Regions from separate parts of the Ruegeria lacuscaerulensis genome, predicted to be linked through region 3. Evidence: riboswitches for the same ligand, from Rfam matches in the RefSeq annotation. Region 3 holds a riboswitch; each other region holds the start of a gene.
The links. Region 3 has a riboswitch for cobalamin ahead of GOV79_RS05860 (DUF1636 family protein). Riboswitches for the same ligand answer to the same signal wherever they lie in the genome.
Positions count from the first base shown of each region.

Region 1: another riboswitch for cobalamin. It lies ahead of GOV79_RS18635 (hypothetical protein); the one in region 3 lies ahead of GOV79_RS05860 (DUF1636 family protein).
Region 2: another riboswitch for cobalamin. It lies ahead of GOV79_RS12245 (DUF1636 family protein); the one in region 3 lies ahead of GOV79_RS05860 (DUF1636 family protein).

Region 1 is NZ_WQGP01000010.1:48,226-58,057, forward strand. It holds gene GOV79_RS18620 (bifunctional 2',3'-cyclic-nucleotide 2'-phosphodiesterase/3'-nucleotidase) at 1-1,750, shown strand, start outside; RNA gene ffs (signal recognition particle sRNA small type) at 1,790-1,888, shown strand; gene GOV79_RS18630 (alpha/beta hydrolase family protein) at 1,883-2,761, opposite strand; cobalamin riboswitch at 2,898-3,118, shown strand; gene GOV79_RS18635 (hypothetical protein) at 3,203-3,610, shown strand; gene GOV79_RS18640 (protein-tyrosine phosphatase family protein) at 3,613-4,110, opposite strand; gene GOV79_RS18645 (DNA polymerase III subunit gamma/tau) at 4,249-6,000, shown strand; gene GOV79_RS18650 (YbaB/EbfC family nucleoid-associated protein) at 6,216-6,560, shown strand; gene recR (recombination mediator RecR) at 6,625-7,218, shown strand; gene GOV79_RS18660 (lactoylglutathione lyase family protein) at 7,289-7,786, opposite strand; gene GOV79_RS18665 (hypothetical protein) at 7,984-8,472, shown strand; gene GOV79_RS18670 (ribonuclease T2 family protein) at 8,469-9,110, opposite strand; gene GOV79_RS18675 (DUF1013 domain-containing protein) at 9,242-9,832, shown strand, end outside.
Region 2 is NZ_WQGP01000005.1:277,109-286,940, reverse strand. It holds gene GOV79_RS12255 (acetate/propionate family kinase) at 1-477, opposite strand, end outside; gene GOV79_RS12250 (bifunctional enoyl-CoA hydratase/phosphate acetyltransferase) at 470-1,864, opposite strand; cobalamin riboswitch at 2,102-2,301, shown strand; gene GOV79_RS12245 (DUF1636 family protein) at 2,404-2,748, shown strand; gene GOV79_RS12240 (ABC transporter ATP-binding protein) at 2,745-3,551, shown strand; gene GOV79_RS12235 (ABC transporter substrate-binding protein) at 3,548-4,495, shown strand; gene GOV79_RS12230 (FecCD family ABC transporter permease) at 4,497-5,510, shown strand; gene GOV79_RS12225 (ferredoxin-type protein NapF) at 5,716-6,231, shown strand; gene GOV79_RS12220 (chaperone NapD) at 6,228-6,521, shown strand; gene napA (nitrate reductase catalytic subunit NapA) at 6,518-9,010, shown strand; gene napG (ferredoxin-type protein NapG) at 9,038-9,832, shown strand, end outside.
Region 3 is NZ_WQGP01000002.1:461,984-471,815, reverse strand. It holds gene cobN (cobaltochelatase subunit CobN) at 1-1,292, opposite strand, end outside; gene cobW (cobalamin biosynthesis protein CobW) at 1,296-2,351, opposite strand; gene GOV79_RS05860 (DUF1636 family protein) at 2,353-2,727, opposite strand; cobalamin riboswitch at 2,813-3,020, opposite strand; gene GOV79_RS05855 (NAD(P)-dependent oxidoreductase) at 3,167-4,123, shown strand; tRNA gene GOV79_RS05850 (tRNA-Cys) at 4,167-4,240, opposite strand; gene GOV79_RS05845 (protein-L-isoaspartate O-methyltransferase family protein) at 4,466-5,119, shown strand; gene GOV79_RS05840 (TolC family outer membrane protein) at 5,215-6,633, shown strand; gene GOV79_RS05835 (hypothetical protein) at 6,708-7,394, shown strand; gene GOV79_RS05830 (cobyric acid synthase) at 7,398-8,855, opposite strand; gene GOV79_RS05825 (cobalamin biosynthesis protein CobQ) at 8,918-9,487, shown strand; gene GOV79_RS05820 (DUF6280 family protein) at 9,560-9,832, opposite strand, start outside.

The DNA.
Region 1 (9,832 bases), on a different contig from region 3:
TGACAGGTCCGAACTGACGATTGGCCTGACCCGGACCGCAGACCTGATCCGCAAGGCCCGAAGCGAGGTACAGGACGGGTTGGTTCTGCTGGTAGACAATGGCGACTCGGTCCAGGGCACGCCGCTGGGCGACTGGGCCGTGGCTCAACACCCCGAGCGCCATGTTCTTATGCAGGCCTTCGACCTTCTGGGCTATGATGCCATAGGGCTGGGTAATCACGATTATGGCTTTGGTCTGGACGTGTTGGACCGGATCATGCGGCAGGCCCCCTGCCCTGTTCTGTGCAGCAATGCCCACAAATCCTCCAGCCCGCAGGTCTGGCAGGAGCACACGATTGTCAGGCGTCAGGTCGAAATCCAAGGGCACGCGCACGAGCTTGCAATCGGCATATTCTCGGTCCTGCCACCCCAGACCGCAAAATGGGAGGCGCACAAGCTGGCAGGTGCAGTTCAGATCGGCGACATCCTTGACTGTGCGCGCCGCAAAGTCGCTGAACTGCACGAACTGGGCTGCGATATCGTTGTGGCGCTGGCGCATACGGGGTTCGGTCCGGCGCAAGACACGCCCGGCATGGAAAACGCGTTGGTACCGTTGGCCGCCATCGACGGGATCGACGCCATTGCGGGCGGGCATTCCCATATGGTTTTTCCCAGCCCTGAACAAGAATACAGCGGCTATATCGACGTTGATCGCGGGCTGGTGCACAGCACCCCCGTCGTGATGCCCGGTGCGGCGGGGTCATATCTGGGCGTCATCGACCTGACCCTCGGCACATCACTGGACGACCGATGGCAGGTATTTCATGGACACGCGCAGGTGCGTTCGGTTTCGACAGAGGCGTCAGATGAAGACGCCGCACTGACGCAGCTACTTGCCAACGGCCACGCCGAGACGCGGCGGCGGGTGGCCGAACCTGTGGGACAGGTACAGCAGCACATGCACAGCTATTTCAGCTTTTGCGGCTATGACCGGGGCTTGGCTTTCGTGGCCGCCGCTCAAACCCTCGCGTTGCGACCTTTTCTAAAGGATACGGACTATCGGGACTGCCCAATCCTGTCTGCCGTGTCCCCGTCGAAATTCGGCGGGCGTGCCGGGCCTCGGTTCTTTACCGACGTCCCGGCCGGGGAAATCTGCCTGCGCCATGTGACGGACTTGAACGTTTTTCCCGATGAGATGATGGCTGTCGCCGTCACCGGTTCGCAAATCGAAGACTGGCTGGAAATGTCCGCAGGCGTCTTTAACAGGATGATCCCCGGCCAACGATGCGATCTGCTGGCCTCGGACCGCGCAGGGCATAATTTTGACGTCCTGCATGGGCTGACATACCGGATCGACCTTAGCCAGCCCGCTCGGTTTGGCGCAGATGGGGCACTTTTGCACCCATCGGCCCGCCGCGTCCGCGAGATTCGTTTCGAAGGCCAACCCTTGGATGCAGAGCAGACCTTTGTGGTGGCGTTGAATAATTACCGCGCAAATGGCGGTGGGCACTTCCCCTTTGCCGGGCGGGCGACGCGCGTTCCGCTGCCGATTCTGCCCCTACAAGATCTGGTCAAAAACTACGTGACTGCCGGGCCTCATTCCGGCACCGTGTTCGAGCGTCCGTTTCGTCTGTCCCCTGTGGCCGGGGCGTTGGCGGTTCTGCGTACAGGCCACAAGGCCTGGCAGCATCTGGACGACATCTCGGAATTTGCACCAAACATCGCCGGAGAGGACGAGGCCGGTTTTCTGATGATCCATTTGACGCTCTGACGGGTTGTCATTTGCCGCGCACTTGCCTATATCGCGTGCTGAGAGGTTGGCGCGGGCGAGCGCCTCGCCAACCTGGTCAGGTCCGGAAGGAAGCAGCCACAACGAGCCCCGCTTGGGTCGATGTCCAACCTCTCACTTATCTCCCACATGATCCTGGGCAATAAGCTGCGGCCAGACCGCTGCGTTGCGACGGGCGAACACGCCTATATGCCCGATCTCTTTCACCCCGAAATCTGACGGAGACAACAGCCGACGCCGCGCATGCGGGCCACAAAGCTCAGCCAGACGCCACACCGCTTTGGGGGGCACCACCTGATCGTCGTCGAATGCGATCAGATCGACCGGCACTCCCTGCCCGGCCCAGCGCGCCTCGGGCAGGGTCTTGCCCAAATCGGGCAGGTAGTTCGTCGGTGCCGTGCACCATCTACGCCACTGCCAGTAGACCCGCGCGGGCAAGTCAGCCCCAAAGCCCAAAGCCCTGCCCGGCAAATACCCCGCCGCTTTGACAACCAGCGGCGCATGGCCATACCAGAACAACCCCGCCAGTGCCTTGTACGGCCACGGGTGATCAGACAGAGTGACCAGCCCGGAGCAAACACAGATCATGCGGTCAATCTGCGCGATATCCGGTTGAACCGGGCCCAACATTCCGCCAACGGAATGGCCGATGCTCCATTGTTCCGCGTCCGGGAAGCGTCTGCGCATTTCCGCGCGGGCGGCGGGCATGTCGACCAGCGCCCAGTCCGCCATAGTTACCTGCGAGTCCTGCAATCGGCCGGTCAGCGAATGGCCGAAATCCCGATAGTCATAGGTCAGACAAGCCATACCCTGCTCGGCCGCCAGCCAATGGGCAAAATGCTGATAATAGTCGCGGGGCACGCCGGTCGCTGCATGGATCACCACAACTGTCTTGGGAGGCAGAGCAGGCAGATAGAGCCGCCCCGACAGCATCGCCGGACCGGACGGAAACTGGACATCTTCGGTCAAAACAGAATGCGTATTGTCCAACATCGCCCGCGCCTCATATTCTAAACTGTTTAGTTCACCCGCGCAGTCGGCCCTGTTCCGTCATCAGAGTCAAGCCGTGGGGAAATTGACCCAACGTCGCGCCGGTATTCAATGGCGCTTGACTCGAAGCCCGCTCAACCGCTAGCGATGGCGTGATGGTTCTCGTCCCCGGTCACGGGGCGGGATGAAAAGGGAACACGGTGCGATCCTGCCCGGCATTGCCGGAACGGATCAAGGCCGAGACTGCCCCCGCAACTGTAAGCGGTGAGCAATGCCGAGATACCACTGGCCAACAGGCTGGGAAGGTCGGCAAAGCCACGACCCGCAAGTCAGGAGACCTGCCATCGAACGAAAACCGAAACTCGGGCGGGGTGTCCGGGACAGGTCGTCAGCACGCTGTCACACCTGATCCATGCCCCTCGTCCAGCGCGCGGAGGGCGCATCATGATCTGGAAGACCAAGACCCACGAATTCACCGCGACGGTATGCCAAAAAACCGGCGCCCCCTGCCCGGCACTGGCCCGAATGGCACGCGCCCTGACGGATGCAATGGCCACGGCCCGTCCGGCAACAACCGATGCGTTCGAGATCGAAGGCAGCAGCGACTTGACCCATTGCGCCGAAGGGTGCTCGGCCCGGTTTCGCGCCCAACCCGATCAGATCCGGGTGTTCTGCGGTGTGGCCGCCGACACTCCGGCCGAGCGGCTGGATCGCTATGCGGATATGTTGTTCGGAGCAGATTTCACCGCCCACGCAGCCAGCCTTTTGCCGACACCGCCCTGCGCGATGATGGAAGTGGTTACCACGGCGCCCCAGCCAGCCGCGCCGACCGAACACCAGCTTTCAGCCTGAATTCAGCTGCCCGTCCGGGCCGCCGAAGTGGCCCAGACCATCTGCGCCTCGGTCTCGACGGCGCAGGGACGTACTGTCCGTAGCATCTGCAAAGCGGTATCTGCGGGCAGTCCGCTATCCGTCATCAACCGCAAAGCAACCATACCTGATCGCCCGCAGCCGCCCCGACAATGGACCAAAATGCCTCCATCGCCGGACAGAAACGCACGGGCGCGCTGGCTGACATCTGGCCAAATGGCCTGTATCCGCGCATCCGGCGCACCAAAATCCTGGACCGGCAGGTGAGCCCATTCGACCCCGAGCCGCTCCAGATCGACACCGAACGCCGCCGCTCCCAGGTTTTTCATCTCAGAGCTTGTGGTCATTGAAATCACCAGATCCGGTCGCCAGTCCTGCACCGTCTTCAGATCGGCCGCATAGGCACCTCCCGCGCCGGGCAGCGGAGATATCCCCAGACGACCCGGCCCCAGTCGCAGGGAATAGATGGCGAAATTATCCATGGCACGTTCCGATCAATCTGCGCCGATGATGTATCGCCTGCGTCCTTGCTTGCAAATCGAATTTCCTGCGCTGCTGCTGTGGACGTGGGCGGCAGGGGTCACTACGCTGCATCGGACTCCGAATCCGACAGAGCAGATATGACCGACACGCCCAGCCCCGCCTATCAGGTTCTTGCCCGCAAATACCGCCCGGAAACCTTCGCCGATCTAGTCGGTCAGGACGCCATGGTACGCACGCTGAAAAACGCGTTCGAGGCGGATCGAATTGCGCAAGCCTTTATCATGACCGGCATTCGCGGCACCGGCAAAACCACCACGGCCCGAATCATCGCCAAGGGTATGAACTGCATCGGCCCCGATGGCGAGGGCAAGCCGACCACCGAACCCTGCGGCCAGTGCGAACATTGTGTGGCCATTATGGAGGGCCGCCATGTGGACGTGATGGAGATGGACGCCGCCAGCCGCACCGGCGTCAATGATATTCGCGAGATCATCGACAGCGTCCGCTACCGCGCGGCCTCGGCCCGCTACAAGATCTACATCATCGACGAGGTCCACATGCTGTCGACCAGCGCCTTCAACGCGCTGCTCAAGACGCTTGAGGAACCACCCGAGCATGTGAAATTCATCTTTGCTACCACCGAGATTCGCAAAGTACCCGTGACGGTTCTGTCGCGTTGCCAGCGGTTCGACCTGCGCCGGATCGAACCCGAAGACATGATCGGCTTGCTGCGCCGCATTGCCGAGGCCGAAGGTGCGCAAATCGCCGAGGACGCGTTGGCGTTGATCACCCGCGCGGCGGAAGGCTCGGCGCGGGATGCGACCTCTCTGCTGGATCAGGCGATTTCACACGGTGCCGGGGAAACCAGCGCCGATCAGGTGCGTGCGATGCTGGGTTTAGCCGACCGTGGCCGAGTGCTGGACCTGATGGACATGATCCTGCGCGGCGACGCCGCCGGGGCGCTTACTGAGCTTGGCGCGCAATATGCCGAAGGCGCCGACCCGCTGGCCGTGCTACGCGATCTGGCCGAGATCACCCATTGGGTCTCGGTCGTGAAAATCACGCCGGATGCCGCCGAAGACCCGACCGTGTCCCCCGACGAACGCGCGCGCGGTCAGCAAATGGCAGAGGCCCTGCCGATGCGCGTCCTGACCCGTATGTGGCAGATGTTATTGAAGGCTCTGGAAGAGGTCTCAGCCGCCCCCAACGCCATGATGGCCGCCGAGATGGCCGTGATCCGCCTGACCCATGTTGCCGACCTGCCCAGCCCGGAAGAGTTGATCAAACGTTTGCAAGACTCCCCGCCTCCGTCACCCAATGGCGGACCCGGCGGCGGAATGACCGCCCCAACGCACGCCGTGCAGGCCCCCTTGGCCTCTGCCTATGCGCCACCCGTCCGCGGCGGAGCAGGTGCACCGACGGCGGCACTGGCGCAGGATGTGCAGACGGCTCTGGCCCGCTACTCGACCTTCGAACATGTGGTCGAACTGATCCGCACCAACCGGGATGTGAAACTGCTGGTCGAGGTCGAAAACGGTGTCCGGCTGGTTTCGTACCAACCCGGACGGATCGAATTCACACCGACGGACTCGGCCCCAACCGACCTGGCCGCTCGCATGGGTACCGCACTGCAACGCTGGACCGGCAATCGGTGGGCGGTGACGATTGTCGCCAACGGTAAGGCAGCAACCATCGCCGAAATCCGCGACGCCGCCGATCTGGCGTTGAAAGCCGAGGCGGAACAGCACCCGCTGGTGCAGGCGGTGCTGGCTCAATTCCCCAAAGCCAAGATCAAACGCATCGAAACCCCCGAAGAACGCGCCGCCAAGGTCGAAACCGAGGCCCTGCCCGAGGTCGAAGACGAATGGGACCCGTTCGAAGAGGACTAACCCTCCCGCGCCCGCCACGGGCCATCGGCTGACGCCGATACCCCTGAGCGACCTTGGGCCCGGCAGAGCGCGGGCGTTGCCCGCGCTCTGCCGGGCCCAACGGGAGGAGAGGTCTTGCAAAAGACCGCGACGACGGGCGGGAGGGCACTGCCCCCTTGTGCCGCACGGGCGCTATCCGTATCTAGGCGACAAACCGATTCGCAGGAGAAAAAGTAATGCTCAAAGGACTCGGCGGTCTGGGCGATATGGCCAAGATGATGAAATCCGCGCAGGATCTGCAGACCAAGATGACCGACATGCAGGAAGAACTCAACAATCTGATGGTTGTCGGCGAATCCGGTGCAGGTCTGGTCAAAGCCACTGCCACCGCCAAGGGCGAACTCAAAGGTCTGGACATCGACCCCTCGATCTTCAACGGCGACGATAAGGAAGTCGTAGAAGACCTGATCCTCGCCGCCATCAAGGACGCACAGACCAAAGCCGCTGAACGCGCGCAGGCAGAGATGGCCAAGCTGACCGAAAGCATGGGTCTGCCCGCAGACATCAAGCTGCCGTTCTGATACACACTCCTGACGACCCAAAGGCCGGGCCCGCAAACTCGGCCCTTTTGCAGGAGCACACGCGTTGAGTTCGAACAGCGACATCGACAATCTGATCGACCTGATGGCCAAACTGCCGGGGCTTGGGCCCCGCTCGGCCCGTCGCGCGGTGCTGCACCTGATCCGCAAACGTGCGCTGCTGCTGACACCCCTGTCGGACGCCATGCAGCAGGTCGCCATCACCGCCCGCGAATGCTTGAACTGCGGCAACGTGGGCACCATGGACATCTGTGACATCTGCGACGCCGAGGCCCGCGCCACCGGAGAGCTGTGCGTAGTCGAAGACGTAGCCGACCTCTGGGCGATGGAACGCGCAGGCGTGTTCAAAGGCCGCTATCACGTGCTGGGCGGGACACTCTCGGCACTGGACGGCGTCGGCCCGGACGAACTGCGCATCCCGCGCCTCAAGGACCGGGTCACGGCCGAAGGAATCACCGAAGTCATCCTCGCCCTGAACGTCACCGTAGACGGCCAGACCACAGCCCACTACATAGCCGATCAGTTGGAGGGGCAGGTCCGCCTGACCTCACTGGCCCAGGGCGTGCCGATTGGGGGCGAGCTGGACTATCTGGATGACGGGACGATTACGGCAGCACTGAGGGCACGAAAAGAGCTCTGAACTAAGCAAAACGGCAGCATCCGGAACGCTATGGCCCCTTCCGGCCACACACAAGCTTCGGTCTCATATGTCAGGTGTAAGCCCCCGACGAGTAGGTCAATTCGTAGGAATGGCTATAAATCTCGAAGACAATGCCAAAGGGGTCTTCGACATAGACCATACGGTAGGGCTTCTCACCGGGATAATAGTATCGAATTGGCATCCGCTGCTTGCCACCCGCTGCAACGATTTTTTCCACCAAGCCTTCGACATCCGGGTCTTGGACGCAAAAATGGAACGTACCATTCTGGCGAAAGTCGATATTGTTTTCCGGTACATAATTCCCGTCAAACTCGAAAAGCTCGAACCCAATGCGATCAGCAGTCGCGAGATGTGCAATACGTAGTTTTTTCCATTCCGGGCCAAACACATCGGTACACATGACACCGATATCCGTATCGTCCTCTACTACATCGGTCGGCGGCATGATCACGTAGAAACCAAGGACTTCGGAGTAGAACTGTACAGCCTCGTCAACGTTTGGGACAGACAATCCGATGTGAGAGAATGTTCTTGGATGTTGCGGCATAGCTCGCTCCTTGTTTTGTGAGACGAAAACTATTGTGCGACAGCCAAGTTTCAAGCGTTCCCTTGGCAAGGCAAAGCCGGGTTCCGCCATGCACATAGGTGTTCCTTCGCGGCGACATCAGTCAAGAATGGCCTTTGCCTGCCGCACGCGGCGTGTACTATGGCTTTGACCTTGTCCATTTGATTTTGGGAACTGTAATGAAACGCCTTTTTGCTGTCGTACTTGCCGCCTTTACAGCCACTACTGCGTTTTCGCAGCAGCTAATCGACAAAGGCTTTGTCGAGGGTTGGAACATCATGATGGATCCAGCGCTTGGCAATGGGTGCTTGATACAGACGATCTATCAAGACCTCTCGGTCGTGCGTATCGGCTATGATGCGTTGGACAATCGCGGGTATTTTGCCGTCTACAACAAGGCCTGGGGTGATATCAAACAGGGCGAAAGCTATCCGATCCGTTTTGAACTGGACGGCCAGAGCTTTGATGCCACTGCCATCGGGTTCAACCAGCGCGATGTGCCCGGTGCCACCGTCTTTTTCACCGACCGCAGCTTTGTGGACGCTATCGCCAGAAACAAGACGATGACCGTCTACAACCCTGTAGGCGAAGTGGTTATGGCGATTGACCTTAAAGGCACGGCCAAAGCGCTGGACTATGCGCGGGATTGCCAGAACCGTAAGCTTTAGCGAATCGGATCGAACAACGCATCCTTGGCCGCGCAGTCGCGGATCACGTCCAGTCCACAGGGCACAGGCGACAGATCGCGGGACAGGCACAGGCGGACCTCTTCGATATAGCCCTGTTTGCAGGTGACGGTGATCATGTCGCGCTCTAGCGCGGGGTTGGCCTTGAGAAACGCCTCTTCCACCACCGAGGCAGGCAGCTTGACCGAAGCGTCCAATTGACGGAACACCTGTGGACGGGCGACGCCCTCATAAGCCCGCCGCGACAAGGCGTAGTAGTCCAATGCAGACAGGCCCGAACAGGTTCCGTGCTTTTTCCACTGGTGCCACGCCAGCCCAGAGGTGCCTTGAATATCCGCCATCTCGCGCGTCATCGCGCGCGACGGCGGCGCCTTGACCGTCGGGCAATAAGACGGCCAGCCTTGATGAAACTGCGGCCAAAGCCCGTGCAGGATCCACCCATGATCATGCCGCGCATCGCATTGATCAGAGCCGCGCGCATCACCTTCGCGGGCACACCAGTTGGGCGACCAGCTCAGCGACAGGACGTAATAGTCGAAAACGCCCGCCTTCTCTCCATCGGCCAGTGCGACCAGCCCGCTGAACGCCCACATGACCAGCGCTAGAATCCCGTGACGCATTCGCCTCTTCCCTTCTTGCCTTTGCGCGACTATATAGGCCCGAAGTTCCCCGACAACGGAAACCTGCCCCAAGACCACGGGGCCGCCGAATTCCGGCGACGGGACAGATGTATGCATTAGGAGGCAGGCTGATGGCAAAACCGCTTATGGCCAAAGCAACCGCCGTTTGGCTGGTGGACAACACCACGATCAGTTTCAAGCAGATCGCGGATTTCGTAGGAATGCACGAGCTTGAAGTGCAGGGCATCGCAGACGGCGACGTGGCTGCTGGCGTCAAGGGTTTCGACCCCATCGCCAACAACCAGCTGACCCAGGACGAGATTGACTCGGCCCAGAACAACCCGCTGCACAAGCTGAAGCTCAAGTTCAACGCCGCTGCGGCAGGTGAGGAAAAGCGCCGTGGCCCGCGCTATACCCCGCTGTCCAAACGTCAGGACCGTCCGAACTCGATCCTGTGGCTGGTTAAGTTCCACCCCGAGCTGAGCGATGGACAGATCGCCAAGCTGGTCGGCACCACCAAGCCCACCATCCAGTCGATCCGCGAGCGCACGCATTGGAACATCGCCAACATGCAGCCGATCGACCCGGTTGCGTTGGGCCTGTGCAAACAGTCCGAGCTGGACGCGATTGTCCAGAAAGCGGCCGCGAAGAAAGCCGCCGAAGGTGGCGTCATGAGCGATGATGAGCGCCGCAAGCTGGTTTCGACCGAACAGTCGCTGGAA
Region 2 (9,832 bases), on a different contig from region 3:
GTTGACCCAAGGGTGTGTCCGATGGAACGCCGTGTCAAAGCAGGCGATCTGCGCCGTGTCCGGGAAGGCCGCGCTGGCTGCGCGTATCCCTGCAAGACTATAGGGCTGATGCAGCGGCGCGAAAGGTATGAACCCAGACAACGTCTCGACAACCGAGGCGTCAATGCGCACCGGCTCGGAATAAACAGTGCCCCCGTGGACGACGCGGTGCCCGATGGCACGTACATGGATGTCCGGCAGGTATTCCCGCGCCATTTCCAGAAAGGCGTGGATCGCCTCGTCATGGCTTTTGGTGTTGGTCAAAGGACGGTCGATCGAGCGTCCTCCAGCGGATTGGGCCAGCAAACGTGGTGCGTCGCCCAAACGTTCGATCTGGCCACGCCAGCGCATACTGGGGCGATTGCCCTCAACCAGCTCATAAAGCGCGAATTTCAGGGAAGAAGACCCGGCGTTCAGCGCCACAACATGATCAGCCATGGATTTTACCCTTGTTTGCATGCGCATGAAGCGCGGCTACAGCACAGGATGCCAATCGCGAGGCATCATCATCGGATCGTGACGTCAAAATGATGGGAACGACCGCACCGATCACGACCCCTGCCGCCTCGGCATGAGAGATGAAGGTCAACTGTTTTGCCACCATATTCCCGGCCTCAATATTAGGCGCGACCAGAATATCGGCAGCACCGGCAACCTCTGACGTGATCCCTTTGGTACGGGCGGCGTTCAGATCAACCGCATTGTCCATCGCCAGCGGCCCATCGACCAACCCGCCGGTGATCTGACCGCGCTCGGCCATTTTCGACAGCAAGGCCGCATCGACCGATGACGGCATATGCGGGTTGATCGTCTCAACCGCCGACAACACGCCGACCTTGGGCTGTTCGATTCCCAAAGAATGTGCCAGGTGAATCGCGTTTTGCACGATATCCGCCTTGGTTTCCAAATCAGGCGCAATATTCACCGCCGCATCCGTCACCATGATCGGGCGCGACATGCCCGGAACATCCATTACGAACACATGTGACAGTCGCCGCCCTGTGCGCAGCCCTTTTTCACGACGCAAAACCGCGTGCAGCAACTCATCGGTATGCAGATACCCCTTCATCAGGGTCTGCGCGCGTCCGTCGACTACAAGATCCACGGCACGGTGCGCGGCGATGCCGTGGCTGCGGGCCTCGACAATTTCGATGCCAGACAAGTCGGCCCCCAGCTCAGCGCCAGCAGCGGCGATTTTATCGGGGTTCCCGACGAGGATCGGCGAAATAATATGATTGGCATGCCCCAGCAACGCGCCGCTCAGAGAGTTGGGCTCTTCTGGCGCAACAACGGCGGTTGGCATCGGCTCTAGTGGGCGCGCTTTTTCCAACAGCGCGTCGAAATGGCGGTGCCGCTGCACGATCAGGCCAGGGACCTCGACCGAGTCGAACTCCATATGCGTCGAAGGCGGTGTGACCTGAACGGTGCCGCTGAGAACCAGTGCATTGTCAACGACCCGTCGCACTTCGGCTGAGCAGAGCAGATCACCATCGTCGCGCTTTTCCTCAACAGCGACAAAGGCAGTCAGTTCTTCACCCGCAAGCACCGGGAGGTGGAAGGCCAAATCCGCGCGGCGAGTCTGCGTTCCGGCGCCGGGCATGTAGTTTCCCAGCACGGCTGCGACCAGACCGGCGGGCCACAGCGCGGGTGCGACGGCTTCGGCAAGGCCGTCGCCATCCCCGTCATAGGTTGCCAGATGCAGCGGATTGTGATCGCCCGAGGCCGAGGCAAAAGCATAAAGGTCGTCAACCGTGCACAAGCGGGTCAGTTGTGCCGCGTCGCCAACCTTGAGCTGCTCGAAGGTTTTATTTTCCTGGATTTTCATAGCGTGCCAACTTTGGTTTTTCGGACGTCTTACCGACTTGGGTCGCGGGTTTAATTGATGCAGGTCAGTTCGGGGTCACAATAGTACCTCCAGCACCCTTGAGCCCGCAAAACGTAGCCTCGGCTTTCAAATTTTGCTGCGTCGCAGCATAACTGATTGCCCACTGAGCAGCAATATCCTTTGCGCTGTCTTCACCGGAACGTTGCGGAATCCATATTGACCCATGCTCTGATCTGAGGCAGTGACGCTACGATGGTTCCCGATGCTGCACGCGCGGGATGAAAAGGGAATACGGTAAGGTGCAGACCAAATCCGTAACTGCCCCCGCAACTGTAGGCGGTGAGCGACGCCAATATCCCACTGGCCGGATCAGGTCGGGAAGGGTGGCCAAGCACAGACCCGCGAGTCAGGAGACCTGCCATCTCAAACGCAACCAAACCGGGGCGGGGTGTCCTGGAAAGAGGCTCAATGTCACATCGACCCGATGTCATCAGAACCGTTCCTCTCCCTGCCCGTCTGGCATGCAGGTGGGGCGGAGCATGACGGATCATGTGGTGCTGATCTGCACGACCTGCCAAGGGGCAGAGGCGGCGCTATCGATTGCCGAGGCCCTGCGCGAGCGCCTGCCCGAGGGCTACGGCACACGGATGATCGAGTGTATGGCCGGCTGCGATCACCCACTGACCGTTGGATTTCAGGCGGGTGCGAAGGCACAATATCTGTTTGGCGAAATTCAAACCTCGGCCGATATCGACGCTTTGGCCGCTTTCGCGCGGCAATACCAAAACAGTTCCACAGGTTGGACCAAGGCAACGGATCGCCCCGAGGCGCTGTTGCACAAGACCTTGTCGCGGATGCCGCCCTTGGCGACGGAGGCCACATGACCGAACATGCGTTCCTTCAGGTCAACGGCGTCGGTTATCACGCCTATCACGGCGAAGTTCTGCTTCAGGACATCACCTTTGCGCTTCACGAAGGCGCGGTTCTGGCCATCGCCGGGCCCAACGGCGCGGGCAAGACAACGCTGATGAACCTTCTATGCGGGTCCGAGCATCCTTCTGACGGCAATGTATTGTTCAAGGGGCGAAATTTGCGCAGCATGTCGGCGACCGAGCGTGCGCGGATGATCGCTGTTGTCAGCCAGCAGGAATATCCCGACGGGCGGCTCTCCTTGCGCGAGTATGTAGCGCTGGGACAGATCCCGATCCGGTCCGACCGCTCGGCCGAGGCCCATGCCGCCGATCTTGCGCGAATTTTGGACCTGACCAGCCTGAACGATCTGGCCGACAAGCGCATGGCGGTTCTGTCGGGCGGGGAACGGCAGCGCGCCCATATCGCGCGGGCATTGGCACAAAACCCGGCACTGCTGTTTCTGGACGAGCCCACCAACCATCTGGACCCGGACGCCAAGGGGCGGATGTTGTCACTGGTGGCCGGGCTGGGGATCACAGTGGTGATGATCGTCCACGATCTGGTCATGATCCCGGAATTTGCGACGCATGTCGCGCTGATGAAATCCACCCGTCTTACCGGGTTCGGACCTGTGGCCGACGTGCTGACCACCGACCGCGTGCGTGACACGTTCGGTGTCGATTACCTGTTTTTCCAGCACGAGGGCCGCTTGATCCCGGCGCTAGACATCCGAAAAACCTCAGTTTCCAATCCAGTTAGGAGCATTTCCGAATGAAACACATCTTGTCCGTGGCGCTGGTTACAGCCATGGCGGGCGGTGCCGCCGCGCATGAAGTTACCGTCAACAATTGCGGCGAACCGCTGGTGTTTGAAACCCAGCCCGAGCGTCTGGTCGTGCATGACATGAACATGACCGACATGGCCTTTGCACTGGGTCTACAAGACAAGATCGTCGGCCTGACCGGGATTACCGGCTGGTACAAAACCAGCCCCGAGTTCGACTCGCTGCGCGGCGATATCCCGGAACTGGCCCCGAAATATCCGACGGTCGAGAACCTGGTGGCCGTTGAACCCGACCTGTTCTTTGCCGGTTGGTACTACGGAATGCGGCCCGGCGGTGATGTGACACCGGAAACGCTGGCGCCCTTCGGGATCAAGACTATGATCCTGTCGGAAAGCTGCGTTCACCTGCATAAGGACCGCCCAAAGGCCAGCATGGACCTGCTGTTTGACGATGTCCTGCGTCTGGGCAAGGTCATGCATGTTGAAGACAAGGCCGAAGCGTTGGTTTCAAGCTGGAAAGACGAGCTGGCCGCGATTGAGGCGAAAACCGCCGATCTGCCGAAACCGCGCGTGTTCCTGCTGGACGGGCCCGCTGATGCGCCCTTCACCGCCGGAAAATACGCCATCCCTGATGCGATGATTGCCGCTGCGGGCGGTCAGAACGTGACCCATGACATGGATACAAGCTGGGGCCGAAGCTCTTGGGAGGCCGTCGCCGCCGCGAACCCCGAGTTCCTGGTGCTGTTGGACTATCAAACCGGAAATGGCGCGGTGGATACGTTCAAATTCCTGCAAGAGCACCCGGTGATGTCGCAAACCGATGCGGTCAAAAACGAGCGCTGGATCGGTCTGCGGTACGAAGAACTAACGCCGGGACCCGCGAACATTCAGGCGATCTCGAAAATGGCACAGGCCATGCATAAGGGCCTGAACTAATTTGGGCCGTCTGGGGCTGACACTTTTGGTGGGGGCGGTCATTCTGGCCGCCCTTCTTCTGGTTTCAACAATCTACGGAACCACATCCATCCCTCTGTCCGATACATTCAAGGCCATATTGCTGGGCACAGGCCTTGTGGATGGAGACGTGTCGCCCCTGCACCGTATCGTCTTTGACCTGCGCCTGCCCCGCGCGCTGTTTGCGGCCGTGATCGGCGCTGGTTTGGGGATTGTCGGCGTTGTCTTGCAGACAACCACTCGGAACGATCTGGCCGACCCGTTTCTGTTCGGGCTGTCTTCGGGCGCTGCAGCGGGTGCTGTGTTCGTCATCACCGTAACCGGGGACATTCTGGGGTTCTGGACCTTGCCGCTGGCGGCGTTTTGCGGAGGGCTGGTGGCCTCTGGCATCGTGCTGGCTTTGGTACACGGATTGCGGACGAGCGCGCCTGAGAAATTGATTCTAGCCGGGCTTGCGGTGTCCTTCCTGTTCTCAGCCCTAACCAATTACCTGATTTTCGCAGGCGACAACCGTGCTGCCCATTCCGTCATCTTCTGGATGCTTGGCGGTTTGGGTCTGGCGCGATGGGAAACCTTCCCGCTGGTCTGCGCCGGGCTGGCGCTTATTCTGGCCTATGCCCTCTATCGTAGCCGCTGGCTGGATGCGCTGCTGACCGGAGATGTCACGGCAACAACACTGGGCGTTCCGGTTCAGTCGCTACGGTTCAAAATGTTCTTTGTTGCAGCACTCGCGACCGCCGTTTTTGTGTCGGTCGCCGGAGTGATCGGCTTTGTTGGCCTGATGGTTCCACATATTGCGCGCGGCATCGCTGGTCCTTTGCACAATCACCTTGTCCCGACGGCAGCCGTGGTTGGCGCGGTGCTGTTGACCGGGTCCGATATCCTCAGCCGCCTGATGCTTGCCCCGCAAGAACTGCCGGTCGGAATTGTGACGACCTCACTGGGGTCGATTTTCGTTTTCATTCTGCTGCTCAGAACGGCGAAGCCCAAAAGATAAATTGGCTTGTCTTTGTCAGTCCCGACGCTTGCCGGGCTGTCAGCGCACCTGCAACAATTTGACAAAACAGATTTTTTGCATGCATATTTTTTTAAGTTCCATGCAAAAACTGCCAAGAAATTGATCAATATCAAATCCGGCGCTGAACGAAGCCGTTAATCGGGAATAGCGACGAACAGAATCTAGCAAAGCCAGGTCTTTGAGAATGGGCCAAGTGACTACCCGGCGCGCCTTCCTGAGCGCGAGATTTCACGATGAGGACGGTGTGACAGCCAGACCTCCGGGATCGGTCGGGCCTGACTTTCTGAAGCACTGCACGAAATGCGGCGATTGCGCCTCGGCTTGTCCTGAGGACGTGATTGCAATCGCTGCGGACGGCTTTCCTGTTTTTCAACCCTCAGACAATCCTTGCACTTTTTGCGGTGACTGCGCCAATGCCTGCCCAACCCCTGCTTTGGATATCGACCTTGTGTCCAACTGGCCCTGGCGTGCCGCGCTGAAGCTGGACTCCTGCCTGTCGATGAATGGCGTCAGTTGCCGCCTCTGTCAGGACAATTGCGAAGAAAGCGCGATCCGGTTCTCGCTGCAAACCGGTGGTCGGGCCAAACCGACACTGGATGTGGCGGCCTGCACCGGCTGCGGGCTCTGCCCTACCGTTTGCCCGGCGGATGCCATCTCGCTGGACCACACCCCTCAACTCAAAATGGAAGCTGTGCAATGAACATCTGCGGTTGCCTTGCCCATGTCGCGCCCGACTACGCTACGGCTGCGGCGCAATCCATGAGCGATACACCGGGTGTGGAAATCCACGCCCAGACCGAAGACGGCCGTTTCGTCGTCGTGGTCGAAGATACCCCTGAACGCCTTGCGTCCGAGACCATCATGGATCTGCACCAGATCCCCGGGGTCGTGTCTCTGACGTTGACCTATCACCATTTCGAGGACCTTGCAGAGACCCGCCCGCGTCCCGATGCCCTAAGCCAAACCACCAGCCGGAGGCTCACGCTATGACACATTCTGAATCACGCCGGACATTCCTCAAGGCCACTGCGGCCACAGCCACGGCCTCGGCCGCCGGTATTCCGCTGGCCACAGGCGCGGCCGACGCTCAGGCGGCGACACCGGATATCCGCTGGGACAAGGCCGCGTGCCGGTTCTGCGGAACGGGCTGTTCCGTTCTGGTTGGCACCAAGGAAGGCCGCGTTGTGGCCACTCAGGGCGACCCGGACGCGCCGGTGAACCGCGGCCTGAACTGTATCAAGGGCTATTTCCTGTCCAAGATCATGTATGGCAAAGACCGCCTGACCACTCCGTTGCTGCGCAAGACCAATGGCGAATACGACAAGAATGGCGAGTTCGAACCGGTCAGCTGGGACGAAGCCTTTGATGTCATGGCCGCTAAGTGGAAAGAGGCGCTGGCCAAGAAAGGCCCGACCAGCGTGGGCATGTTCGGCTCGGGTCAGTGGACGGTCTGGGAAGGCTATGCCGCCGCCAAGCTGATGAAAGCGGGCTTCCGCTCCAACAACATCGACCCCAACGCGCGCCATTGTATGGCTTCTGCTGTTGTTGGGTTCATGCGGACCTTCGGCATAGATGAGCCGATGGGCTGCTACGACGATTTCGAGCACGCAGACACATTCGTTCTGTGGGGTTCCAATATGGCCGAAATGCACCCCATCCTGTGGTCGCGCCTGACAGACACGCGTTTGACCAAACCGGGCAGCGAAGTTCATGTTCTGTCAACATTTGAACATCGTTCTTTCGAATTGGCGGACAATGGCATCGTGTTCAACCCACAGACCGATTTGGCGATCCTGAACTACATCGCCAACTACATCATTCAGAATGGCGCGGTGAACGAAGACTTCGTCAAAAAGCACGTAAACATCACCAAGACGGCAACCGATATCGGTTACGGCCTGCGCGACGAAAACCAACTTCAGCAAGACGCGGAAAACCCGAACTCGGGCAAAATGGAACCCATCAGCTTCGAAGAATATGCCAAAGCTGTTGAGCCTTACACTTTGGAATATGTATCTGAACTCTCAGGTGTTCCCGCTGACAAGCTTGAGAAACTTGCGAAACAATATGCGGATCCGAACCGGAAAGTCATGAGCCTTTGGACCATGGGTTTCAACCAGCATACGCGCGGTTCGTGGGTGAACTCGCTGATGTACAACGTCCACCTTTTGGTTGGCAAGATTTCCGAACCCGGCAACTCGCCCTTCTCGCTGACCGGCCAACCATCTGCCTGCGGCACCGCCCGAGAGGTTGGCACATTTGCCCATCGCCTGCCCGCGGACATGGTTGTCGCGAATGACGAGCACCGCGAGATTTGCGAAACCGCATGGAAAATTCCCGAAGGTACAATCCCGCCAAAACCTGGCTTCCACGCTGTTTTGCAACACCGAATGCTGAAAGACGGTGTGCTGAACGCGTATTGGGTTCAATGCAACAACAACATGCAAGCCGCCCCGAATATCAATGAGGAAGGGTACCCCGGTTATCGCAATCCTGAAAACTTCATCACAGTTTCAGATCCCTATCCAACCGTCACCGCAGTTTCAGCTGACCTGATCCTGCCAACGGCTATGTGGGTCGAGAAAGAAGGCGCATATGGAAACGCCGAGCGCCGCACTCAGTTCTGGCATCAACAGGTTAAAGCCCCGGGCGAGGCTAAGTCCGACCTTTGGCAGCTGATGGAATTCTCGAAACGCTTCACCGTAGAAGAAGTTTGGGGCGAAGAGCTGCTGGCCAAGATGCCAGAGCATCGCGGCAAGACGATGTTCGAGGTTCTGTTCCAGAACGGGAATGTGGACAAATACCCGCTTTCTGAAACCGCCGAAGGTTTCGACAATGACGAAGCAAAGCATTTTGGGTTTTACGTGCAGAAAGGATTGTTCGAAGAATACGCCGAATTCGGGCGCGGCCATGGGCACGATCTGGCACCTTTCGAAATGTACCATCAGGCACGCGGTATGCGTTGGCCGGTCGTGGACGGTAAAGAAACGCTTTATCGTTTCCGCGAGGGCTATGACCCCTATGTGCCCGAAGGGGCCGACGTGAAATTCTATGGCCACAAGGACGGCAAGGCCAAAATTATCTTCGCGCCTTACGAACCTGCTGCTGAAGAGCCGGACAATGAATACGACTTGTGGCTCTGTACTGGTCGGGTTCTGGAACACTGGCATTCGGGTTCGATGACCCGCCGGGTTCCGGAATTGCACCGCGCCTTCCCATCAGCTGTTGTTTTCATGCACCCCGACGACGCCCGGGATCGCGGTCTGCGGCGCGGTCAGGAAATTGTTTTGTCCACTCGCAGGGGCGAGGTGACCAGCCGGGTCGAAACCCGCGGGCGCAACAAGGTGCCACGTGGGCTGGTCTTCATGCCTTGGTTTGACGAGCACCAACTGACTAACAAACTGACGCTGGATGCAACCTGCCCGCTGTCGAAGGAAACCGACTACAAGAAATGCGCCTGTAAGGTCGAGCGCGCGTAAGAGACTGGCAAGGTAAAGGTAAGACCCATGTCTGGTGTTGGCTCTCCCCTCTCGCCGCGGCGGCGCCGGTTCCTGCAGGACTCGGCGCGCGCCGCTGGCGGCTGCGTGGCGGCCGGGTCCTTGTTGGCCTGGCTGGCACGCGACGCGCGGGCTTTGCCGGCCGAGGCCTTGCGTCCCCCCGGTGCCTTGCCGGAACAAGACTTCCTGTCCGCCTGTATCCGTTGCGGCCTGTGCGTGCGGGACTGCCCCTATGACACGCTGAAACTTGCCGAGCTTGGCGTCGATGCCGTCGCCACCGGCACACCCTATTTCACCGCTCGCGACGTGCCTTGCGAGATGTGTGACAACATTCCCTGTGTCGCCGCCTGCCCCACTGGGGCGCTGGACCCCTCGCTGGACAACATCGACGACGCCGACATGGGGGTGGCCGTTCTGGTCGATCAGGAAAACTGCTTGAACTTCCTGGGGCTGCGGTGCGACGTCTGCTACCGCGTCTGCCCCGTGATTGACGAGGCAATCACGCTTGAGACCGCGCATAACACCCGTTCGGGTCACCACGCGCTGTTCCTCCCTACCGTACACGGCGACCGCTGCACCGGTTGTGGAATGTGCGAGAAAAGCTGCGTTCTACCGGAAGCCGCGATCAAGGTTCTGCCCACCCGGCTGGCACGCGGTAGCAGTGCCGACCACTATCGCAAAGGCTGGGAAGAAAAAGCCGCCAAAGGCGCGCCTGTGGTCGAAGGTATCATAGACCTGCCCGACCGCCTGCCCGGACCGGGTACCGATAATCTGGTCACGCCTGGCGGCTTTGCGCCGGAGTAC
Region 3 (9,832 bases):
TTCAGCAGCGTATCAGCGATTGGTTTGGCAGGGGCGGTATCATAGCCCCCGGCTTGCAGGTCGGACAGCATCGCCTCAGCCGAGGCCAGCGCGTCGAGGCCCACCGCATGGGCCATCTGCCAGTCTTTGCCGGGATAGGTGGACAGAACCAGCGCGGGCACCTGATCGGATTTGGGTTTGCCTTGCAAGTTCAGCCAGCCGGTCACACGGTCAAGGATGGCCTCGATCCGTTCCTCCTCGACCCGGTGGGCAAAGCGGGAATATTCCAGATGCGGGTCGCGTTTGCCCGGTTCCTTAAACGAGGCGATGCCCGCTGAAATACGCCCGTCCACCTCGGGCAGCACCACATGCATGGCGAGGTCGGCGGGGGAGAGGCCGCGTTCCGCCTCGGCCCACGCCTTGCGGCGCGAAGTGGCCAGTGCGACCTGGAAGACGGGCACATTTGCAGCGTCCAAAGGCGAGGTACCCGACGCGCCTTTGCCCGAGAAGGACGTGGCGTTGATGATCGCGGACGGGGCCAGCGATACGATGGTGTCGCGCAGCCAGTCGGCGGCGGATGGCGCTTTCAGGGAAGGGGCGAACAGGCCCACGGCCTGAAAGCCGCGCGCGCGCAGGCTACGGATCAGGGCGGCCACGGGGGCTGTGTCGGCCGAGGTCAGGTAAGCGCGGTAGAAACTGACCACGACGCGTTTTGAGTCACCGGAAAACGCCTGTTCCGCCGGAATCACTCCGCGATCGGGGCACCATGCGCCGCAGTCGGGCAGGGATTTAGCCCCCATCACCGGACCCGCATAGAGCCCCGCTGCCAGTGCCATCTGTGCCAAAGCGGCTTGTGCTGCAACCTCGCCGCCGGTGTCACAAAGATGCGCTAAGCGGCGCAGGGTGGAGACGGGCAGGGTGGAATACTCATCCAGTCGCGTATCCTCGCGCCCGTCGGCGGGCAGCACGGCCACAGCAATCCCTTTGGTCTGCGCAAGCGATAGAACCTGCTGCAGTCCGTAGGACCAATAGGGCACTCCGCCGATCAGACGGATCAGGATGCCTTTAGCGTCCTCCAACGTCTGTTCCACATAGGTGTCAACGGACAGAGGGTGTTTCAGCGCCGTCAGATTGGCCAGTCGCAGGGTCGGCATCCGACCGTCAGGCCCGCCACCGCGATGCCAGCCTGCCGCGAAAGCACCAAGGTCGCTGTCCGAGAACGACAGCACCACCAAATCCGCCGGGCTCTGGCCCAGATCGGTTGGGGTTTCGGATTCCTCTAACCCGTGGTTTTCGCGGAAGACGACGTGCATGGTTTACTCGGCAGCCTCGGTGACGCCCACGAGGATGTCGCGGATTTCAGCCTCTTTGATGTCGTCATGCTCGGCAATCACCACCAGACGCGAACGGCGCTCTTCGCCGGGCTGCCACGGACGGTCGTACTGATGACGCACGCGCGCGCCCACAGCCTGAACTAGAAGGCGCATTGGCTTGCCCTTAACAGCGGCATAGCCCTTGACGCGCAGGATGTTCAGTTCTTTGGCAAGACGTTCGATTTTCGCGACCAGATCGGCCGGGTCGGTCTGTTCCGGCAGCTCGACGATGATGCTTTCGAAATCGTCATGTTCATGATCGTGATGACCGTCATGATGCGAAGGCCGCGCCTCCATGTCATCCTCGGCGGCAGCCTCAAGACCCAGCACGACGCGCACGTCCACCACACCTTCGGCCACTTCGACCACGGGCAGAGGACGCGGGGCCTCGGCGGCGATAATCTCTTTGGCTTTGGCGACACCTTCGGGGCCGGCCAGATCAGGCTTGGTCAGAAGGATGATATCGGCGCAGGAGATCTGATCTTCGAACACTTCGGACAGAGGGGTTTCATGGTCGATGGAATCGTCGGCCATGCGCTGGGCATCCACTGCCTCGACATTCGGCGCGAACCGACCAGCGGCCACCGCCTCGGCATCGGCCAGCGCGATCACGCCATCCACGGTAATTTTCGAGCGGATATCGGGCCAGTCGAACGCTTTCAGAAGCGGTTTCGGCAGCGCAAGGCCCGAGGTTTCGATCAGGATATGCTCGGGGCGCGGCTCCAGCGCCATCAGCGCCTCGATCGTGGGGATGAAATCATCGGCCACGGTGCAGCAAATGCAGCCATTGGCCAGTTCCATGATGTTTTCCGCCGGGCAATCGGGAATGGCGCAGGACTTCAGGATATCGCCATCCACGCCGACATCGCCGAATTCATTAACCACAACGGCCAGACGCTTGCCCTGCGGGTTCTGCATCAGGTGCCGCACCAGCGTGGTTTTACCCGAGCCCAGAAAGCCGGTGATCACAGTAACGGGGAGTTTTTCGAGGGTGGACATGTCAGGCTCCAATCGGGGGAATGCGCGAGGCGCAGTTTTTGCGGAAATGTTCGGGGCGCTCGCGCCATTTGACCAAGCCGTCTTCGGTGGCCAGATACTTGGTCGCGCCGTCGACGATCACGTCGACATGATCGACCTCGTTCAGGTTCTCATAAACAAAGGTCCAGCGCTCGGGTCCGCCGCGCAGAACGATGGAACAGCCCTGATCGCAATTCGACAGGCACTCGACGGCTCTCAGCGTTACGCCTTCGGGCAGATCGGCCTGTTCCAGCGCCTTGTGCAACAACGTGCCGGGGCGGTCTGCGTCATCTTCAACAGGTAGGCCGCGGCGGCAGGTGGTGCAAACCAGCAGCTCGACCGGAGCGGTCTCGGTCATGTCTCTCATCCCCCCAAATCCTCATCGTGGGGGACGGGGTTTCAAGCGGGTCGCATTTGACCCGACACCGGAACACCCCGTCCGGTTTCAATCGCGGGTGCTGGCAGGTCTCCCGGCTTGCGGATGTCAGGGCAATTGCCCTGTCGGATGTCCCGCCTTCCCGGCCTGTTTGGCCAGTGGCTTGGGCACCCTCTCCGGTCACGGTCGCGGGGGCGGCTGCGTTTGGCGGATGATCCGTTGACGCATTCCCTTTTCATCCTCGTGAAGAGGACACCAACGGATCGGACATGCGGCACCGGGCAGGGGCTTGTCAAGCGAGTCGCAAGCATCTGTGAAGCAACGGTGGAAAAGCGACCTGTAAGCGTCGCTGGGCGGCATGACGAAGCCCGCAACCCCGTGCTGCCATGACCGAAACGGCGCAAACAGGGAGACGTGTCGCATGAGAGTGGGCTTTATCGGACTGGGCAATGTGGGCGGCAAACTGTCCGGGTCTTTGCTGCGCAACGGGATCGACCTGACGGTACACGATCTGAACCCTGATCTGGTCGCGGGCTTCGTGGCGCAGGGGGCCAAGGCCGCCGAAAGCCCGGCCCAGCTGATGCGCGATTGCGACGCGGTGATCACCTGTCTGCCATCGCCTGCTGCCTCGGACGCCGTGATGCAGGAGATGCTGCCCGAGGTCGGCCCCGGCAAGATCTGGATGGAGATGTCCACCACCGACGAGGCCGAGGTCAAGCGGCTGGGTGCGCAGGTCATCGAACGCGGAGGGGCGGCAGTAGACTGCCCTGTCTCGGGCGGGTGCCATAGGGCGGCGACGGGCAATATCTCGATCTTCGCGGGCTGCGACCGCGCGACGTTCGAACGTATCCTACCCTTTCTGACCACGATGGGCCGCCGCGTGCTGCACACGGGCGAGTTGGGCTCGGCCTCGGTGCTTAAGGTGCTGACCAACTACCTGGCGACGGCAAACCTGATTACCTGCGCCGAAGCGCTCGTGACCGCCAAGGCCGCCGGGATGGACTTGAACACGACTTATGAGGCGATCAAGATTTCATCAGGTACTTCGTTTGTGCATGAGACCGAAAGCCAGGTGATCCTGAACGGATCACGCGACATTTCCTTTACGATGGACCTTGTGAAAAAGGATATCGGGCTGTTTCAGGACGTCGCTGACCGCGCCGGTGTACCGCTGGAGATCAACCCGGTCATGATCCAGATTTTCGAGGACGGAATTGCCCGCTATGGCGAGCGTGAATTGTCTCCCAACATCATCCGACGTCTGGAGGATGCAACCGGTCTAGACATCACAGCCTCCGGTTTTCCGCCCGAGATGGAGGACGACGAACCGGAAGAGCCCGGATACGAGGTCATCCCTCAGGGGCGTGGGGCTGAATGACGCAAGCCGCGCGTCAGTGGAATAATCTGTTTTGTAGAGAGAGTGGAGGCGAGTACCGGAATCGAACCGGTGTACACGGATTTGCAATCCGCTGCGTCACCACTCCGCCAACTCGCCTTTTCAAGTAAAATCAAATACTTGCTGTGGTGTGACAGGCGTTTTAACAGCTTTCTTCTGGGGCGTCCAGAGGGTTGCGGCGAAAATTCAGCAAGCGCAGGCGTGCCATATCGGAAACAGGTTCACTTTCTTGTTCTGCAAAAAAGTTTCGATGCCTGAGCCGTTGCCGGTTTTATCCGGATATGGCACAAGCCCAGCATCCAAGGGAATAGAACGAGCGATCCAATGACAGATTTTGCAGCCCGGCGCCGCACTATGGTCGATACGCAAATCCGGCCTTCTGATGTCACGAAATTTCCGATTATCGATGCGATGCTTAGCGTCAGGCGTGAAAACTTCGTGCCCGATGCGCAGCGCGAGGCAGCATATGTTGAAGGGCTGCTTGATCTGGGGAACGGTCGCTGCCTGCTGGAGCCTCGGACGCTTGCCAAAATGTTGGATGCGCTGAATATTTCCAATGATGAGGTCGTGCTCGATATCGCGCCGGCGATGGGGTATTCTACTGCTGTTGCCGCAAAGATGGCGCAGCTTGTGGTTGCGGTGGAAGAGGATGAAGAACTCGCCACCGAGGCCCAAACCGTTTTGATGGAAGCAGACGCAGATAACGCAATCGTGCATGTCGGGCCTTTGGAGCAGGGTGCAACCGAACATGGCCCCTACGATGTCATCCTGATTCAGGGCGGGGTCGAGCATGTGCCTGACGCGTTGCTCGCGCAGCTCAAGGATCATGGCCGGATCGCATGCCTTTTCATGGATGGTGAATTGGGAACTGTTCGGATCGGCCACAAATCCGGCGAACGCGTGACTTGGCGCCACGCGTTTAATGCCAATGCCCCGGTTTTGCGCGCTTTTTCCACGGATCGTGTATTTTCGCTATAATTCCGGGACAGATTGTCCTGCCACCTTGATTAGTTGAACATAAACGCGCAAACTGTCCGCAGGGCTGCGTAATTTTGGTTTGAGAGGATTTCGTGATGAGTTCTACGGCGGGAGGAAAACTGGTCAAGGCGTTGGCGCTGACGGCTGGTATCGCGCTTAGTGTTGTGCCAGGTCGGGGCGCATGGGCAGACAATCTGACAGACGCGTTCATTGGTGCTTATAACACCAGCGGGCTGTTGGAACAAAACCGGGCCTTGCTGCGTGCTGCCGACGAAGATGTGGCGATCGCATTGGCCGCGCTGCGTCCGATCATCAACTTTGCCGCTCAGGTCAGCCAGGATTATACCCGCTCGACCATTGACGATGTGACGGTCCGAAATGAACCTTCTACGTTCTTTGCTGGTCTGACGCTTAGTCAGCTGATCTACGATGGTGGCTTTTCGGTTCTGGGCAAGCAATCGGCGCAAGAAATCGTTCTGTCCACACGTCAAAGCCTGATTGATGTGGAACAGGCCGTGCTGTTCCGAGCCGTAAATGCTTATTTGGCCGTTGTTCTTCAGGAAGAAACCGTTCAGATTCAATTGAACGATGTGGAAGTTTCTGCCGAGGAACTCCGCGCTTCGCAGGACCGTTTCGATGTGGGCGAGGTGACGCGCACGGACGTGGCGCTGTCGCAGGCGCAGCTTGCCAGCGCTCAGGCGGAACTGTCCGTTGCGCGCGGGAACCTGAGCACGGCGCAGGCCGAATACGTTAACGCCGTAGGTAAAGCGCCGGGCGCGACGGCTGGTCAGCCCAGTCTGCCCAACCTGCCGCGGTCAGAGGCGGAGGCGATTGCCCTGGCTCAGCGCAACCACCCGGCGATCCTGTCATCTCAGCATGAGGTTCGTGCCTTTGATCTGGCCGTTCTTCAGCAGCGTGCAAACCTTGGCCCGAATGTTACTTTGAACGCGGATGCCGGGATTACCGAAAGTTACGACAACGACGATTCAATCGAAGACGCGACGGTCGCTTTGACCTTCACTCAGCCGATCTATGCTGGTGGCGCCTTGGCCGCGCAGGTCCGTCGTGCAATGGCGACCCGTGACGCGTCCCGCGCGAACCTGCTGAACGTACAGAAAGATATCACGCAAGGCGTTTCCGTGGCTTATGCCAACTTCCAGGCTGCATCGGCCAGCCTGCGCGCTTCGACCGAGCAGGTGCGAGCTTCTCAAGTGGCCTTTGACGGCATCCGGGAAGAGGCGACCTTGGGCGCTCGGACAACGCTGGATGTTCTGAACGCACAGCAAGACCTGCTGGATGCGCAGCTCAATGAGGTTGCATCGCGCACCGAACGGTCGCGGGCTGCCTATCAGTTGTTGCAGGCGCAAGGTCTTTTGACGGCCGAGCGTTTGGGGCTGGCCGTGCAAATCTATGACCCGACGCTGTATTACAATCTGGTCAAGAAAGCACCGGCACAGGTTAGCAAGCAGAGCAAGGATCTGGATCGGGTACTCAAAGCCCTGCGCCGCGACTAACCCAGGTCACAATCTGTTGTGAGGGCCGAAGTGTTTGGCTGCACTCGATTCTGAGGAAAGAGTGGTAGAGAAGAATGACGGATAAAGTCGTAGACGGGAGAGTAGAGGACGTTTTGTCCTCTATCAAACGCCTGGTCGGTGAAGAAGGCCGCAAAATCCCCGATCTCGTTCCGTCTGCTTTGGCACGAAAGCCCGGTAGATTGGTTTTGACGGACGCACTGCGAGTCGGGGATAATGAGGACGGTAAACCCATTGCAGACCCGGTGGTGGATGCGTCAGTCAAACCTATGGTTCTGCGCGCCCGGGATGCAGTAGAGAGTGAGGCGTCGCAACCCGTCCCAACCCCAGAGAAAGTTCCGAGTTTCAGCCTGAGTTCCAAGATAGAAGCGCTGGAGGCGGCGATTGCCCGCACCGAGGATCAGTGGGAACCCGACGGTGATAGCGATGACGCCTATTCTGGAACTCCGACCCGTGCTTTGGGTTGGAGCGTCGGGAACGAAGCCAAAGAGGATGAAGTGGTGGAAGAGGGGCTCTCGGACACCAAAGCAACCTTCATCCGTGACCCCGAGGTCATCGCGGCGACCGAGGCTGAAGAACAGCCTGAACCTCCTGCGATGGATGAAGACGCGTTGCGCCAGCTTATCGCGCAGGTCGTGCGGGAAGAGCTTCAGGGCGTGCTGGGCGAACGCTTCACCCGCAACGTGCGAAAAATGGTCCGGCGCGAGATTTATCGGGCTCTGGCTGAGCTGGAATCCAGCTAGACGCTAGGCCCGGCAGGGCTGTTGCGCCAGTTCCAAAAGCTGATCCAAATCCATATGCTGCTCAAGATGGTCGGCCAATGCGTCCAGCGTCTCGTCCACGCCGTCCTCGTAATTGATCTCTGAGACAACCCCCAATTCCGACAGGTAGCGCGCGCGGAAGGCATCGGACGAAAATATCCCGTGCAGATAGCTACCGCGAATACGTCCAGTTTTGTCCGCCGCACCCTCGGGGCGACCTTCAACCTCTAGCCAAGCGCGGGCGCAGTCGGGGCCCTCGGTCCGGCCCATATGGATTTCATAGCCTGACACCGGTTCTTTGCCGGGAACCGCATGCGCCTGCCGCAACGTGACCTGCTTCTGGCCAGCCATGATGGTATCGACGTCCAGCAAGCCCAGCCCATCGACTGTTCCCGGTCGACCATCGACGCCCCCGGGATCGGAGATGGTATTGCCCAGCATCTGATATCCGCCACACAGGCCCAAAACATGACCACCGCGCCGCACATGGCCATAGAGGTCCACATCCCACCCCTGCGCCCGGAAATAGATCAGGTCGCCGATAGTGGATTTACTGCCTGGCAGCAGCACAAGGTCAGCATCGCCGGGCAGGGGGCGCCCCGCAGGGACGATCTCGACCGTGATGCCTGGTTCAGCCGAGAGCGGGTCCAGATCGTCAAAATTGGCCATCCGCTCAAGTTGCGGCACCACCACTTTGCAGGTCCCGCCTGCGTGAGAGCGGATGTCCATCATATCCTCGGCAGGCAGTTTCCATGCGTCGTTGAACCACGGCACGACACCCACGCAGGCCCAACCGGTCCGCGCTGCGATATCGTCACGCCCTTCATCGAAAAGGGATACATCGCCTTTGAAGCGGTTCACCGCAAAGCCCTTGATCATCGCTAGATCGCTGGCTTCCAGCACCGCCTGCGTGCCTACAATCTGTGCGATTACACCGCCGCGGTGAATGTCGCCGACCAGCACGACCGGCACACCTGCGGCGCAGGCAAAGCCCATATTGGCAATATCTCCCTTACGCAGGTTGGTTTCAGCCGGACTGCCTGCGCCCTCGACCAGAACCAGATCGGCATCCGCACAGAGCCGGTCAAAGCTTTCCAGCGCAGCCCCCAGCAGCTTGGATTTGTCCTTGCGGTAGTCACCCGCCTTCATCGTTCCAGCCCGCTGCCCCTGCACGATGATCTGCGCCCCCGTGTCGGTTTCGGGTTTGAGCAGAATCGGGTTCATATCCGTATGTGTCGGCCTGTTCGCTGCCCACGCCTGAAGCGCCTGCGCGCGCCCGATCTCGCCGCCGTTTTCGGTTACGGCGGCGTTGTTTGACATGTTCTGCGGCTTGAACGGAGCCACGCGCAGCCCGCGTCGTGTATAGGCGCGAGCCAGCCCGGCCACCAAAACCGATTTACCCACATTGCTGCCAGTACCCTGAATCATGATGGCGCGAACCATGCTTGTTCTCCTATAACCTGACGGGCACATGACCCGATTTGATGGCAGAGGAAAAGCCCCCGATGAACACGCCAGCCCATCTTTTGATCGGAGCCGCCGCCTTTGCGCGCCCGTCCTATGGCCGAACTCTGCGTGCCGTTCTGATTGGGTCGGTGCTGCCGGACCTGTCGCTCTATCTGATGGCGGGGGTGTCGCTGTTCATTCTGAACATCCCCGAGCAGGTGGTGTTCGGGCAGCTTTATTATTCCGACGCGTGGCAGACCGTTTTTGCCATCGACAACTCGTTTCTAGTCTGGGGGCTGGCACTGGCCATCGGGGTATTGCTGCGCGCGCGTTTGCTGGTGCTGGGCGCCTCGGCCGGGTTGCTGCATCTGGGTACCGATTTTCTGCTGCATGCAGGGGATGGACGGGCGCAGTTTTGGCCGCTGAGCAATTGGGTCTTTCACAGCCCGATCAGCTATTGGGACAGCGCCCATCACGCACAATGGGTCGTGCTTGTGTCGATCACAGCCTGCGCGGTGTCATATATCGCGCTGTGGCGGCGCGGGTTGACCCTTCCGACAAAGATCTTCTTCGCAGCTTTGCTTGCAGCTGAAGTCTGGGTCGCTCGGCAGTGGCTGTTGTTTTTCTGACGTTGGTTTAGCCAAAAGAAAAGCGCGCTCTGGCAGTCAGAGCGCGCTTTTTCTCAAAGGCAGCAGTTCAGATCAGGCGGCTTCGGCCTGCTGAGCAGCGTTACGGCGTTCGCTTTCCTCGCGCGATAGCGCGACCGAGGTGCGCACACCGCGCCCCACGAATTCCATCAGGCCACTGACAACCCGCTCATTGGGGTCGATACCCGCGCAGGACAGCACCTCGCGGCCATCGCGAGAGCGGGCCCAGCGGGCGATTTGTTCGGGGCCATTGCCGTATTTCTTGTCATCGGCAATTGCATCATCCAGCGCAGCCAGAACGACGGCTGCAAAAAGTTTGCGCGCACG